4 regions of the Candidatus Clostridium radicumherbarum genome follow, and region 2 is predicted to be linked to each of the others. Evidence: a T-box and tRNA genes for the amino acid it is inferred to sense, from the RefSeq annotation. Region 2 holds a T-box; the other regions hold tRNA genes.
What was found. A T-box is a leader RNA that pairs with one kind of tRNA and senses whether it is charged. The one in region 2 lies ahead of leuS (leucine--tRNA ligase), so its partner is inferred to be a tRNA-Leu.

Region 1: it encodes a tRNA-Leu, which carries the amino acid that the T-box ahead of leuS (leucine--tRNA ligase) is inferred to sense. The anticodon was not compared.
Region 3: it encodes a tRNA-Leu, which carries the amino acid that the T-box ahead of leuS (leucine--tRNA ligase) is inferred to sense. The anticodon was not compared.
Region 4: it encodes a tRNA-Leu, which carries the amino acid that the T-box ahead of leuS (leucine--tRNA ligase) is inferred to sense. The anticodon was not compared.

Annotation. Positions count from the first base shown of each region.
Region 1 is NZ_JBJHZY010000001.1:1,398,101-1,401,287, reverse strand. It holds gene aroC (chorismate synthase) at 1-619, opposite strand, end outside; gene glsA (glutaminase A) at 709-1,626, opposite strand; tRNA gene ACJDUH_RS06615 (tRNA-Leu) at 1,792-1,873, shown strand; gene ACJDUH_RS06610 (hypothetical protein) at 2,026-2,148, opposite strand; gene ACJDUH_RS06605 (CPC_1213 family protein) at 2,163-2,297, opposite strand; gene ACJDUH_RS06600 (hypothetical protein) at 2,387-2,548, opposite strand; gene ACJDUH_RS06595 (acyl-CoA dehydratase activase) at 2,610-3,187, opposite strand, start outside.
Region 2 is NZ_JBJHZY010000002.1:114,352-117,538, reverse strand. It holds gene leuS (leucine--tRNA ligase) at 1-2,063, opposite strand, end outside; T-box leader at 2,196-2,419, opposite strand; gene ACJDUH_RS10370 (DUF6106 family protein) at 2,523-3,014, opposite strand.
Region 3 is NZ_JBJHZY010000001.1:1,243,181-1,246,367, reverse strand. It holds gene ACJDUH_RS05895 (Cof-type HAD-IIB family hydrolase) at 1-388, opposite strand, end outside; gene ACJDUH_RS05890 (N-acetylmuramoyl-L-alanine amidase family protein) at 483-1,499, opposite strand; tRNA gene ACJDUH_RS05885 (tRNA-Leu) at 1,574-1,658, opposite strand; gene ACJDUH_RS05880 (transglutaminase-like domain-containing protein) at 1,660-3,187, opposite strand, start outside.
Region 4 is NZ_JBJHZY010000001.1:1,404,144-1,407,330, forward strand. It holds gene polA (DNA polymerase I) at 1-315, shown strand, start outside; gene coaE (dephospho-CoA kinase) at 334-948, shown strand; gene ACJDUH_RS06640 (lytic transglycosylase domain-containing protein) at 938-1,513, shown strand; tRNA gene ACJDUH_RS06645 (tRNA-Leu) at 1,723-1,805, shown strand; gene ACJDUH_RS06650 (GNAT family N-acetyltransferase) at 1,972-2,481, shown strand; cyclic di-AMP (ydaO/yuaA leader) riboswitch at 2,532-2,735, shown strand; gene ACJDUH_RS06655 (C40 family peptidase) at 2,740-3,187, shown strand, end outside.

The DNA of each region.
Region 1 (3,187 bases), on a different contig from region 2:
CCCCTGCGGCTTTACAAATATCAATTTCTTTCTTAATTCTATCCTCTATTTCATTATTATAACATCTTACTTCACTTTCTTCTATTTTTTCATAATTCTTATTATCAAACAAATATGTATTTACATCACAAATATTTCCTATACTGTTTACTTTACTTCTTACAATAATATTTAGTTCTCTAAGCATATCCTTACAAAGAGCACCAACAGCCGTTCTCATTGCAGTTTCTCTTGCAGAAGTTCTTTCTATTACGTCTCTTATATCTCCGGTATTATATTTTATATATCCAACTAAGTCTCCATGGCCCGGCCTAGGAATTGTAATAGCCTCATTTTCATTTGCCCTTTTACCTAGTTTTTCCTTCCAGTTTTCATAATCTCTATTATATATAACCATGGTTAAAGGATTTCCAGTAGTATAAGTTCCTCTCATTCCAGACCAAATCTCTACTTTATCCTTTTCGATTAACATCCTAGCTCCTCTTCCATAGCCACTTTGTCTTCGTTTTAATTCATTATTTATGTAATCTATATCTATATTAAAATTGGAAGGCAGCCCTTCTATTACAGCCACTAAGGCTTTGCCATGCGATTCACCTGCATCTAAATACTTCAACATATTTGCCTCCTTGTTTATTAAAATATTACAAAGCTATAATTTTCAGCAAACTTTAATTTTATAGCAAAATGAAGCCTAATAGGCTTCATTTAAAATATGCTTAAATCTAGTTCCCGTGATAATTCCGCTAAAACCTTAATACCACCAACACTATTTCCTTTTAAATCAAGGGCAGGTCCATAAACACCGATACCCATTCTACCTGGAACTGCAGCTAAAATTCCTCCACCAACTCCGCTTTTTGAAGGAACTCCAACTTCAACTGCATATTCTCCGGAAGCATCGTAAAGACCACAGGTTACCATAATTGTTTTTACAATTCTGGCAACATTTCTTGGTACCACCTTTTCTCCGCTCCAGGGTAGTATACCATCATTTGCAAGTACTGCACCTATTTTAGCTATATCTTTACAGGTAGCTTCTATGGAACATTGTTTAAAATAAACATCAAGGACAGCTTCTACCTCAGGTTCGATGACTCCCATACTCTTCATAAAATAAGCTAATGCTCTATTTCTATCACCAGTAATTTTTTCGGATTTATAAACTTCTTCATTAAAATCTATAGTAGGATTTCCAGTAATTTTTCTTGTAAAGTTTAAAATTCTATCAAAGGTCTCCTGTCCAGTTTTTCCTGAAATCAAGGAAACTGTCGCTATGGCACCTGCATTTATCATAGGATTAAGGGGTTTTTGAATTTTTTTTGTTTCTAAGTTAATGATAGAATTAAATGCATCCGCCGTTGGTTCAACACCTACTTTTGAAAAAACTCTATCACGGCCATTATCAATTAAAGCTAACATTAAGCTTATAATTTTAGAAATACTCTGTATTGAAAACTTTGTGTTGTAATCTCCGGCAAAGTATTCTTCACCATCTAAGGTTATAACTGAAATCCCTAGAGCATCTGGATTTGCCTTAATTAGTTCAGGTATGTAAGATGCTACTTTCCCATTTATAGTAAAATGTCTATTATTTTCAATAATTGCTTCTAACAGTTTGTTCATTGCTGCCTCCGATTTTTATAAATTAACCTTTAATTCCTCATTATTTTACATTAAATCAGAAATATAATAAAGACCTTTATTGTATTTTATTTAAATTATAAATGACAATTAAAATATTTTATTGATTTTTTTATGAAGCTATGCTAATATTAGTAATGTAATTTTGCCGGTGTGGCGGAATGGCAGACGCACATGACTCAAAATCATGCGGGAAACCGTGCCGGTTCGAGTCCGGCCACCGGCACCATAAAAACCCTGTACATTTGTACAGGGTTTTTATTTAAAATTCATCTGTTACTTTTTTTCTTCTAGGTCCTTTATCATCCTTTTCTTCACTTATACTTACTCTATTGGGCTCTTTATTTTTTGCCTTATGTTTATTTTTTTCCTTTGTCATATTTATACACCCCTATTTAATCCCTTTGTTTTATGTTTTTCCATTTCATCCTCCTGAATTAATTCAGGCTTAGAGGGCTTTTTGTTTTCTTTTTTTGTTGATTTTTTTGTTTCTTTATGACTCATGATACTTCTCCTTTTTATCTAATGCCCACTTCGTTATGAAGTGCCTTAGCACTTTCAGCTATAGGGTCATGTGATATATTTTTCTTTTTAAAATCTCCGTCTTCCTTTTTGTTATTTTGAGTTTTCCTAATATTGTTTTTTCCACTCATAATAAACTCCCCTTTCATATATTAGATTTTCCAATGTAATATCTTTTATGTGTATAAGTAATTCGAAAAAAGAGCCAAAAGACTATTTTTTAATCCATTTCCATGTATCCTATTTCCCTATAAATATCTTTAAGTGCTGCTTCCATTTCTTTTTCTTTAATTTCGTATAAATTTGCAGTTCCGTTAACTATATCAGATGGATTTAAATAATTGTTTTTCTCCTTAATTTTTAAATTTTCTTGATCATCCATAAGTTTAATCTCCTTTATAAGTGGGAATAAGTTAACCATAGGATTTACAATTAATTTAAATTTATACTATAGCTTTTTTTTCATTATCATCTTTTGTTTTTAAAATGTTTGACCACTTACTACATCTATCTCCAAAATAGCCCAAAATGTTTTTCTCATCCTTTATTTCTGAAATCTCACAATTGTTGGTGCAGCCCTCACACTCAAAGCTTCTTGAGTAGACTTCCTTTTCTGCTAAACTTAACCCTCTGAATAAGCTGTATTTTTTCTTTGCTACTGCTTCACTTGCAAGTATTGCTGCTCCAATGGCTCCCATCATATTATAGTGCTTAGGTACAATCACCTTCATGCCAAGTTCCTTTTCAAAGGCATCCTTGATTCCAATATTTGCAGCGACACCTCCTTGAAAGATAACTTTGCTTTGTATGGTTTTACCCTTTGCAACATTATTTAAATAATTTCTAACTAAGGCTTTACAGAGCCCTGCAATAATATCAGCCTCATTATATCCAAGCTGCTGTTTATGTATCATATCTGATTCAGCAAAAACGGCACATCTTCCTGCGATTCTAACAGGATTCTCTGACAGCATTGCATAATTACCGAACTTTTCTATAGGTATTTCCAGTCTTTCTGCCT
Region 2 (3,187 bases):
GACAGAGCATTAGTAAACTCCATTATTCTTGCTATGGCAGTATTAAATTGAAGTATTTCTGAATCTTCCGTTACACCTTTAATTGCTGAATGTCTCCAGAAATTTAATTCTTTTTCAGCTTTGTCTATAGTAGTTTTATTGTCCTTTGCATTGATTACTTCTCTTGAAGACTCAAGCAATCTTTCAATTCTATCCACAAATCTTGCAATGGCTTTTAAGCCATCATCACTCCATGCTCCTCCTTCTGTATAGCCAAAGCCAAACATAAGATACATTCTAAAAACATCTGAGCCATATTCTGAAATATAATCGTCAGGATTTATAGTATTACCCTTAGATTTACTCATCTTTTGGCCGTCTGGCCCAAGTATTAAACCTTGGTGAGTAAGTGAAAGGAAGGGTTCATCAAAGTTTAAGTATCCCATGTCTCTAAGAGCCTTTGTAACAAATCTAGCATATAAAAGATGCATACAAGCATGTTCAGGTCCACCAACATATTTATCTACAGGTAGTATTTCATTAATCAGCTCTGAATTGAAGGCTTCTTCAACGTTTTTATTATCTGCATATCTTAAGAAATACCAGGAAGAATCTACAAAGGTATCAAGGGTATCAGGATCCCTTAGAGCCTCACCGCCGCATTTTGGGCAAGTGGTATGCATAAATTCATCACTTTTAGCAAGTGGAGACTTGCCATCTGGTGCGAATTCTACATTATAAGGTAATTCTACTGGAAGGTGATCTTCAGGAACTGGAACTATTCCACAGTGTTCACAATGAACTACAGGAATAGGTGCACCCCAATATCTCTGTCTTGAAACAAGCCAATCTCTCAGTCTATAATTTACCTTTGAAGAACCTAAGGAAGATAATTCAAGCTTATTGACAATTGCCTTTTTAGCTTCTTCTGTGGTTAAACCATTAAATTCTCCACTGTTTACCAGTCTTCCGTATTCTGTAAATGGAAGGCTATCTCCACCTTCAATAACTCTTTCAATAGGCAGTTTGAATTTTGTTGCAAATTCAAAATCTCTTTCATCATGAGCAGGAACAGCCATAACTGCGCCAGTTCCGTAAGTAGCCAACACATAATCAGCAACCCAAATTGGAACCTTTCTTCCATTAATGGGATTTGTTGCGAAACTTCCAGTAAATACTCCTGTCTTTTCACGAGTTAGGGATTGTCTTTCTATATCAGTTTGCTTTCTGGCATTTTCTTTATATTCCTCAACTGCATCCTTGTTTTCAGATGTGGTAAGTTTATCTACAAGCTCATTTTCTGGAGCCAGAACCACATAGGTAACACCAAATAGGGTATCAACTCTAGTAGTAAAAACATTAAAATCAAGGTCAGAATCACAAACCTTAAAATTAACCTCAGCACCGGTAGATCTGCCTATCCAATGCTTCTGCATAGCTTTAGTTTTTTCAGGCCAATCCAAGGTATCTAATTTATCTAAAAGTTCATCTGCATAATCAGTTATTTTTAAGAACCATTGGGTAAGATCCTTCTTTGTAACCTCAGTATCGCAGCGTTCACAATGTCCATCAACTACCTGTTCATTTGCAAGTACTGTGTTACAGCTAGGGCACCAATTAACAGGGGCCTTTTTTCTATAAGCCAAGCCTTTTTCATAAAGCTTTAAAAATACCCATTGAGTCCATTTATAATATTCGGGTAAACATGTAACAACTTCATTATCCCAATTAAACATGGCTCCCATGGCTTTAAGCTGCCTTTCCATGGTTTCAATATTTTTTAATGTTGAGTCCTTTGGATGAATTCCTGTTTTAATTGCATAATTTTCAGCAGGAAGGCCAAAAGCATCAAAGCCCATTGGTTGAAACACATTATAGCCCTGCATCCTTTTCATTCTTGCCCAGGAATCTACAGGACCATAATTAAACCAGTGTCCTGCATGAAGGTTACTGCCTGATGGATAAGAGAACATTTCAAGTACATATAATTTTTTCTTCTCATTTTTATAATCAAACTTGTAAAGCTCTGTTTCTTCCCATTTTTTTTGCCATTTTTTATCTATGGCTGTACTATAATTTGCCATTCTAATTCCTCCCTTTAGTGGTTACGACTGAGCAATTAGGCTCTCTCGTTCCATTCGATAATTATTCGTTAAAGCCCATTTAGGGCTTTAACCTCCTATACTTAGCTAATAAATAAAAAAACCTTCATCTCACTAAGAGACGAAAGTTATTGTTTCGCGGTACCACTCTAATTAAACATAAACATAAATAAAAATGGAAGGTTTATGTTTCACTTAAAAAGATAACGGATTTACCGTACTTACTTTTCTGTAAGTATGCTCCCAGGCGAGTTCATTTAGAATCAAACACTGTTTTGCACCAGCCAACAGCTCTCTTAGTATGCTTTTAAATTACTATTCCTGTTCAAAGCTCATATTTTATAACATTATATTCTAAGTTTTGCTTTATGTCAATGATTAAGTAATTAGAAAAGTTATAAAAATGCAAGGTATTAATAAAAACTTAAATTTACATTAAAGTCAGCTCTTTTTAACTGCTCTAGGGTTATATTTAAAGCATAAGCTCAAAAATTCCTCATCTGGAGTAAATCTTAATTTAACTCTTTTATTTCCACCTGTTATCATGGCAACGTATATATCCTTGTCTGTAGTTTTAGGATAGCAGCTTACAATATCATTAGGTACATTTAAAAAATCTTTAACATAATAGCTGTTTTCAGGCGCTAACAGCTCAACTTCTTTTATTTGAAAATTCATTACTCTTTTTCTTTTTTTCATTTCTACAATTTTATCAATGTCTATTTCTCCATTAGTAAAAGCATACTCATATTCTACATAAAGTTTCTTTTTTCCAAAAAAACAGGCTATAGCTATTAATAAACTTAAAATAAAAACAGGAATTACTGCCATTGATATGACTGCAAGTGCACCAAAAAAATAAACACAAGCATTTAAAAGCTTGTACGTACCTGTCTTATAGGTTGCAGCAAGTTGTTCATAAAAATTATCCAATGTTACTACTCCTCTCAATTGCAATGATATTTAAAGTAATTATAACATTATTTTTAATAAAAAAATATAATATTCGATTTATTTTAATAATTATATAGCAGCTATGATATAATTGATATTACAAAGTAACTAAGCTAATATTGAAACTTAAAAAATTATAAATATTAAACAAA
Region 3 (3,187 bases), on a different contig from region 2:
GTGTCTTATTCATATTGGCATAGCTTTGTGATGAATATATTATTTTTTCTGTAAAAACAGTATTGGGAGAATTAAAATGTGGGTAAATTTTATACTTCCTAAGAACATTTAAGACCTCTTCACATTTTCTCTTACCAAGTACAGCTTTATATATTATTTCATCTCTGTCCTTTTCACGAATGTAGGATCCATTTGTAGCAATGATAGGAACCTTTATTCCTATTAAATCAGCAAAATATCTAGCTGAAGTGAATATTCTTCCTGTACAAATAGTAACTTTTACACCTTTGTCATGAGCTTTTTTAATAGTATCTAAGTTTTTTTTACTTATCTCACCTCTGGTATTTAAAAGTGTACCATCCATATCCATACATAACAGCTTAATCATCTTTAAATATCTGCCTCCTTCGTTAGTTCATATGTAATATATTATAGCAAAAATATTGCTTCAAAACAAAAACACGGGAATAACCCGTGTTAAATTAGTTATTATTTTTCTGAAAATATTTAATAACTCCCTTAGCTATATTATCTCCATAATTTCTAAGAACATTATCCTGAGTTAATTTATTTCTATCTTCGGTATTACTTATAAATCCACATTCTAAAAGTACACTAGGTATATTGCTATATCTTAATACTGCAAAGTTCTGTCTAAGAATACCTACATTCTTCCAAGAATCGCTTTTCACAAGTTCACTTTGCATAGTTTTTGCAAGTCTAATTCTTTCTTCAGTTTGAAATCCATTAGGATCATAATAATAACTAGAAACACCACAGTATTTACTCTCTTTGTTCTCATTAACATGTACTGATACAAAGATATCAGCTAAAGACGAATTTGTAATATCTCCAATTTCTTTAAGTGGTAATAATTTGTCTTCATCTCTTGTTAAAATTACTTTAATGCCGCTGAATTCAAGCTGATCAGCAGCGTAATTTGCAATCTTTAAATTGATATCCTTCTCATATAAACTGCCATAATTGGCTCCCTTATCAACACCGCCGTGGCCTGGATCAATTACAACACTATGAGTAAAAGGCTTGTCCACTTTTGAAATAAGAATAATAATATTTTTCTTATTGTTCCTATCAATACTTACAAAATTATTATGCTCTAGCTTTTTTTTAATCTTTAGAATGTAACCATCTTTTGTAATGTTATAACCAAGATCCTGGTCTTGTAATTTCTTGTCTCCATTAAGATTTATACTTTCTGCCTCATCCTTTTTTAGGTTGATGTTAATATAATCTTTATTGTCTTCTAAGTTTAATTTTTCAATTTCTCTATCGCAGCTAATAATGTATTTTTTAAAATAACTGCTCTCTGAAATAGAGATATTTCCCTGGTTACCAGCAGCTAATACCATTTTAATGACTTGAGAATTGCTTGTACTATGCATACGGATGTTAATTGCATAAATCAAATTAATACTTATTGCTAAAAAAATAAAACAGCTCAAAGTTAATTTTTTTATACTTTCTAGTTTATTATTCATATCCCACCTTCCAATTATGTTTATTTAAATTAATACCACCGATAAATGCTTATCAGTGGTAATTATTTTTAAATTGGTGCAGAAGATGGGATTTGAACCCACACGTGGTTAAACACTGGCTTCTGAGACCAGCCTGTCTGCCAATTCCAGCACTTCTGCGTTATGTGTTAATATTTTTAATACTCTTATATAATATCATAATTTTGTTTCTAATTAAAGAGATTTTACCTATATAGTAATATTTTTTTATGAAATAAATAAATTTATTTTGTCTTTTTGCTAGATAGCTTTCAATAAACTTAAAAAAATCTTCTCTGTTAAATTCCTGCACACCTATGCCGCCGAAGTATTCGTCATAGGCTAGCTTACATATTTCCTTTAACTTTAATGAAAGTACACTCTCTAATGAATCAATAAACTCCAGATCTGTCAAAGTTTCTGGCTTTTTAATACCTAAAGCTTCAACCCTTTCTAGTGAATATTTATATAGAGGAACTATACTGGGCTTCTTCAATATAGCATGTTTCTTAATTTTAAAGTTAAAAATAAATAGTAAGTTTAATAATATAATTAGTAAAATTGCATAAATAATATACAATATACTTTGGTTTATTCCTTTTTTTGAAGTATTAGCACCAATATCTCCTGCCTCTTCTTTAGCTCCTTTACTTGGAGCCTGTTTTCCGTTATTGGCATTACCGTTTTGTGTAAAAATACTACCTTTGTCAGCCTCTTCTTCCTTGTGAATGTATTCAACAGCATTTGGAACTGCATCAACTGTATACCAGAGTCCTGATGTAGGAGTCTGCATGTAAAGAACTTCAGTCCATGCATGGGCATCTTCATTTTTAACCTCATATAAGCCATTGTTGTCTTTTTCATTTACCATATTAAAGCCTTCCACATATCTAGCTGGAATGCCTGCAATTCTGCACATAATGGTTTCTGCTGTTGCAAAGTAAGTACAGTACCCCTTTTTCTCTGTAAATAAAAAATAATCAAGGAATTCTTGCCCATCTGGTACATTAGAAACCTTTAAACTATATTTATAATTTGATTTTAAGTAGTTATTTATTGCTTGAATCTTTTCATAATTATACTTTTTATCTTTTGTTAGAGAATAAACTAAATCATATATTCTTGAGCTTAGATTATCAGGCAGCTCTAGATACTTCTTATACCAATCATTATAATATAGGGTTCCTACTTCATTTTTATCAGTACTAATACCATAATCATGGATATTTAATCCATAGCCATTTAATTTATAAAAACTAATTTGATAGGGTTTTTTCACAACGCTGCTCGTTACAAAGGTTGGGATATCATCATAGAAGATATTACCTTTCTCTACTACTGCATTATAGGCATATTCAGGCGTAAATAAAGTAGAGCTGTTTAAACCTTCAGGATATATTGTTAAAGACTTACTTTCACCTATAAAGCTCTTAGAAAAATTATCTTGAAACATTGACATGTTCTTATCGCTCTGCAGATAATACTTAACATTACTATTAGACCAATTAAATCCATTATAAAAGTCCTTTACATCACCTTTAAGATAATATGTGCCATCACTTTTAACCCTAAAAGCAAGGTTTTTATCAACTGTTACTGGCCCCCCAAGTTTGTTTCCATTTTTGTTATAACCCGAAAAAGATAAATCATATTTGAGTTTTACTGCCTTA
Region 4 (3,187 bases), on a different contig from region 2:
ATAAGGGAGGTTAATGCCTCTAATAAAGTAGTTAAAGCATTAGGTGACAGGCTTGCTATGAATACACCTATTCAAGGAAGTGCAGCAGATATAATAAAACTTGCTATGATTAATGTTGCAAAGAAATTAAAAGACTTAAAATTAAAAAGTACTTTAATTTTACAAGTCCATGATGAGCTTATTCTTAATGTATATAAAGATGAACTTAAAGAAGTTGAAGCTTTAGTAAAGACAGAAATGGAAAATGTTGCTGATCTTAAAGTTCCACTTGAGGTAGATATAAATGTCGGTAAGGATTGGTATGATGCCAAATAAATTTAATTAGGTGAAGCTATGATAAAGGTAGGATTAACTGGCGGCATAGGAAGCGGTAAAAGCACAGTGTCTAATTTTCTGAAAGAAAAAGGGATACCCATTATTGATGCAGATATTATATCAAGAGACATATTAATACTTTACCCTGAAGTTGTTGGTAATATTAGGAAGGAATTTGGCTCTGAATTTTTTGATGATAAAGGCCTTCTTAAAAGAAGAGAACTTGGTAACTTCGTTTTTAAAAATACTGAAGGAAAATTAAAATTAGAAGCATTAACTATACCTTATATTATTAAAGAGATATTCTTAAAAATTGAAAAATACAAGGATGAAGGATTTAAAATGTGCATTGTTGATGCTCCTACACTAATTGAAACAGGTCTATATAAGGCTATGGATTTTAATATTTTAGTTTGGGTAGACTTAAATACGCAAATAGAGAGAGTTGTTAAGCGAGATAATTTAAATTTAGATGATGTAAAAAACAGAATAAATGCCCAAATACCACTAGAGGATAAAAAGAAGTATGTTAACTTTATAATTGATAATAGAAGCAGTATTGAGGCTACAATGAAACAAGTAGATAAGGTTTTGCAAGAAATATATAGTTCAGAGGTAAGATATGAAACATAGAGGTCTGTTTACTGTATTTGTTATATTACTGCTTGTGATTCTAATTGTAGAGTTTAGCAATATTTCAAAAATTCTCTATCCCTTTAATTATGTAGATTCTATTAATAAATATTCAAAAAAATATAATTTAGATCCTTATTTAATTTCTGCAGTTATTAAAACCGAAAGTAACTATAAATCAAGGGCTCTTTCTTCTAAGAATGCCTATGGATTAATGCAAATAACTCCAGATACAGCTGAATGGGCGGCAAAACAGATGAAGCTTGATGATTATAAAAATGAAAAGCTGTTTGATCCAGATTATAATATTAATATGGGCTGCTGGTATTTAGATAACTTAAAAAAAGAATTCAATGGGAATATGGATTTGGTTTTGGCTGCCTATAATGGTGGAAGAGGAAATGTTGAAAAGTGGTTAGCTGATTCAGAACATTCAAAGGATGGTGTGAGTCTGCATTACATACCCTTTAAAGAGACGGATAAATATATTAAGAGAGTAAAGGTAAACTACAATATTTATAAATTTTTATATAAAAATAAATTTACAAGTGATGTTATAAAATAATAGAACAACATAAAAAGGTGGAAAGAATTATTCTTTGCCACCTTTTTATGTTGTAATTCTATTTGGAACATAATGAAATGTTGTATACTATGACATTATCAGAGATCAAATATATTGTATTTGTGTAGTTTTAAATTATTATTGACGGATTAGCAAAGGAGGTAGTATAATAACTGATGTAACATAGCTAATAAATAGAATATAAGTATGCAGGAGTGGCGGAATTGGCAGACGCGCACGTTTGAGGGGCGTGTGGGAGACCGTACGGGTTCAAGTCCCGTCTTCTGCACCATTAAATGGCATGTACATAAGTAATAACTTATGTACATGCCATTTAATTTATAGTTATTTATTATAAACAAGTAATAACTTATATGGATACCATTAATTATAATTTAATATTAAAAAAGGATTTTACTTCATTTTGTAGAATTAAGTTATTGATGTGAGGTGAATTTATGTTTGATGTAGATTTTTATATAGAAGATATATCTGTTTCTAGTATAGAAAAAGAGGACGTTATATTAGTACAGCATTGGATAAATAATCAATATATAAATAGTGAGAACGAGAAACCTCTAATGTTTAATGATTTTTATGAAAGATTTTTAGAATATTATGTTAGTGAAAATGAGTTTTTCTTAAAAATTGAAATGGAAGATAAACTGATTGGTGTAATTAAAGGCAGAATAGAATTTAAAAATATTAATGAAGTTTGGCTGTGGTATTATTTATTAGACAAAGACTATAGAAATAAAGGCATAGGCAGCAAAATTATAGAGGCTATGATTAAATACTTTAATGTAGAGCTAGGCATATTTGATTTTTATGCTGTAGTAAGCGAGAGAGATACAGATATTTATAATTTTTGGAAGAAAAGTAGTTTTAAAAAGATAAGAGTCTCAAAAGACTTTTTTAACATATCTGGAGAAGATATGGATATGATAATTTTAAAATTTCAAGGTTAAAGTTGTTAATTTATTAATTAACATTGACACATCAGCAGTATTAGTAATATAATAATTAAGAGCTGAATCCCGTTTTTACAAAAAATGGGTACGGAGGAACCAATATATGCAGGGGTTAATCTGATTTCTATAATATATAGAAAACTAGGTATTATCCAGTTAGGAATGACATGAATGTATGTTATAAGTCTTATCAGTAGGGAACCTTCACCCGAACCCGTCAGCTAACTCCGGAAGCAAACAGAAGGGGGGAAACAAATGAAGTACTCTATAGCCAAACCGCTATTATTTGCGGCAGCTTTAGTGGCGTTTGGTATTTCTGCCAGGTTTAACGGATATAGCGTTAAGGCAGATGCAGCAATCAAAGATCAACCAAACGTGGTTGTTCGATCAGCAAGCTTAAATACGGACAAGGTAATTAAAGTCCCACAAAAAACTGAACAAAAAACCAGTTCCACAAAAAATAAAACCTTAAGCAGAAACAATGGTAGTGGAATAACTGGAACTGCTCCAGCTTCAGCAGGAAGCAGTAGTGTAGTTTCTTATGCATATAAGTTTCTAGGGAAACCATATGTATGGGGAGCATCAGGACCTAATGCATTTGATTGTTCAGGATTTACAGCTTATGTCTATAGAGCATTTGGTGTTGGACTCGGTCACTACACTGGAACACAGTTTGGTAGTGGTCAATCAGTAAGTAAAGGTA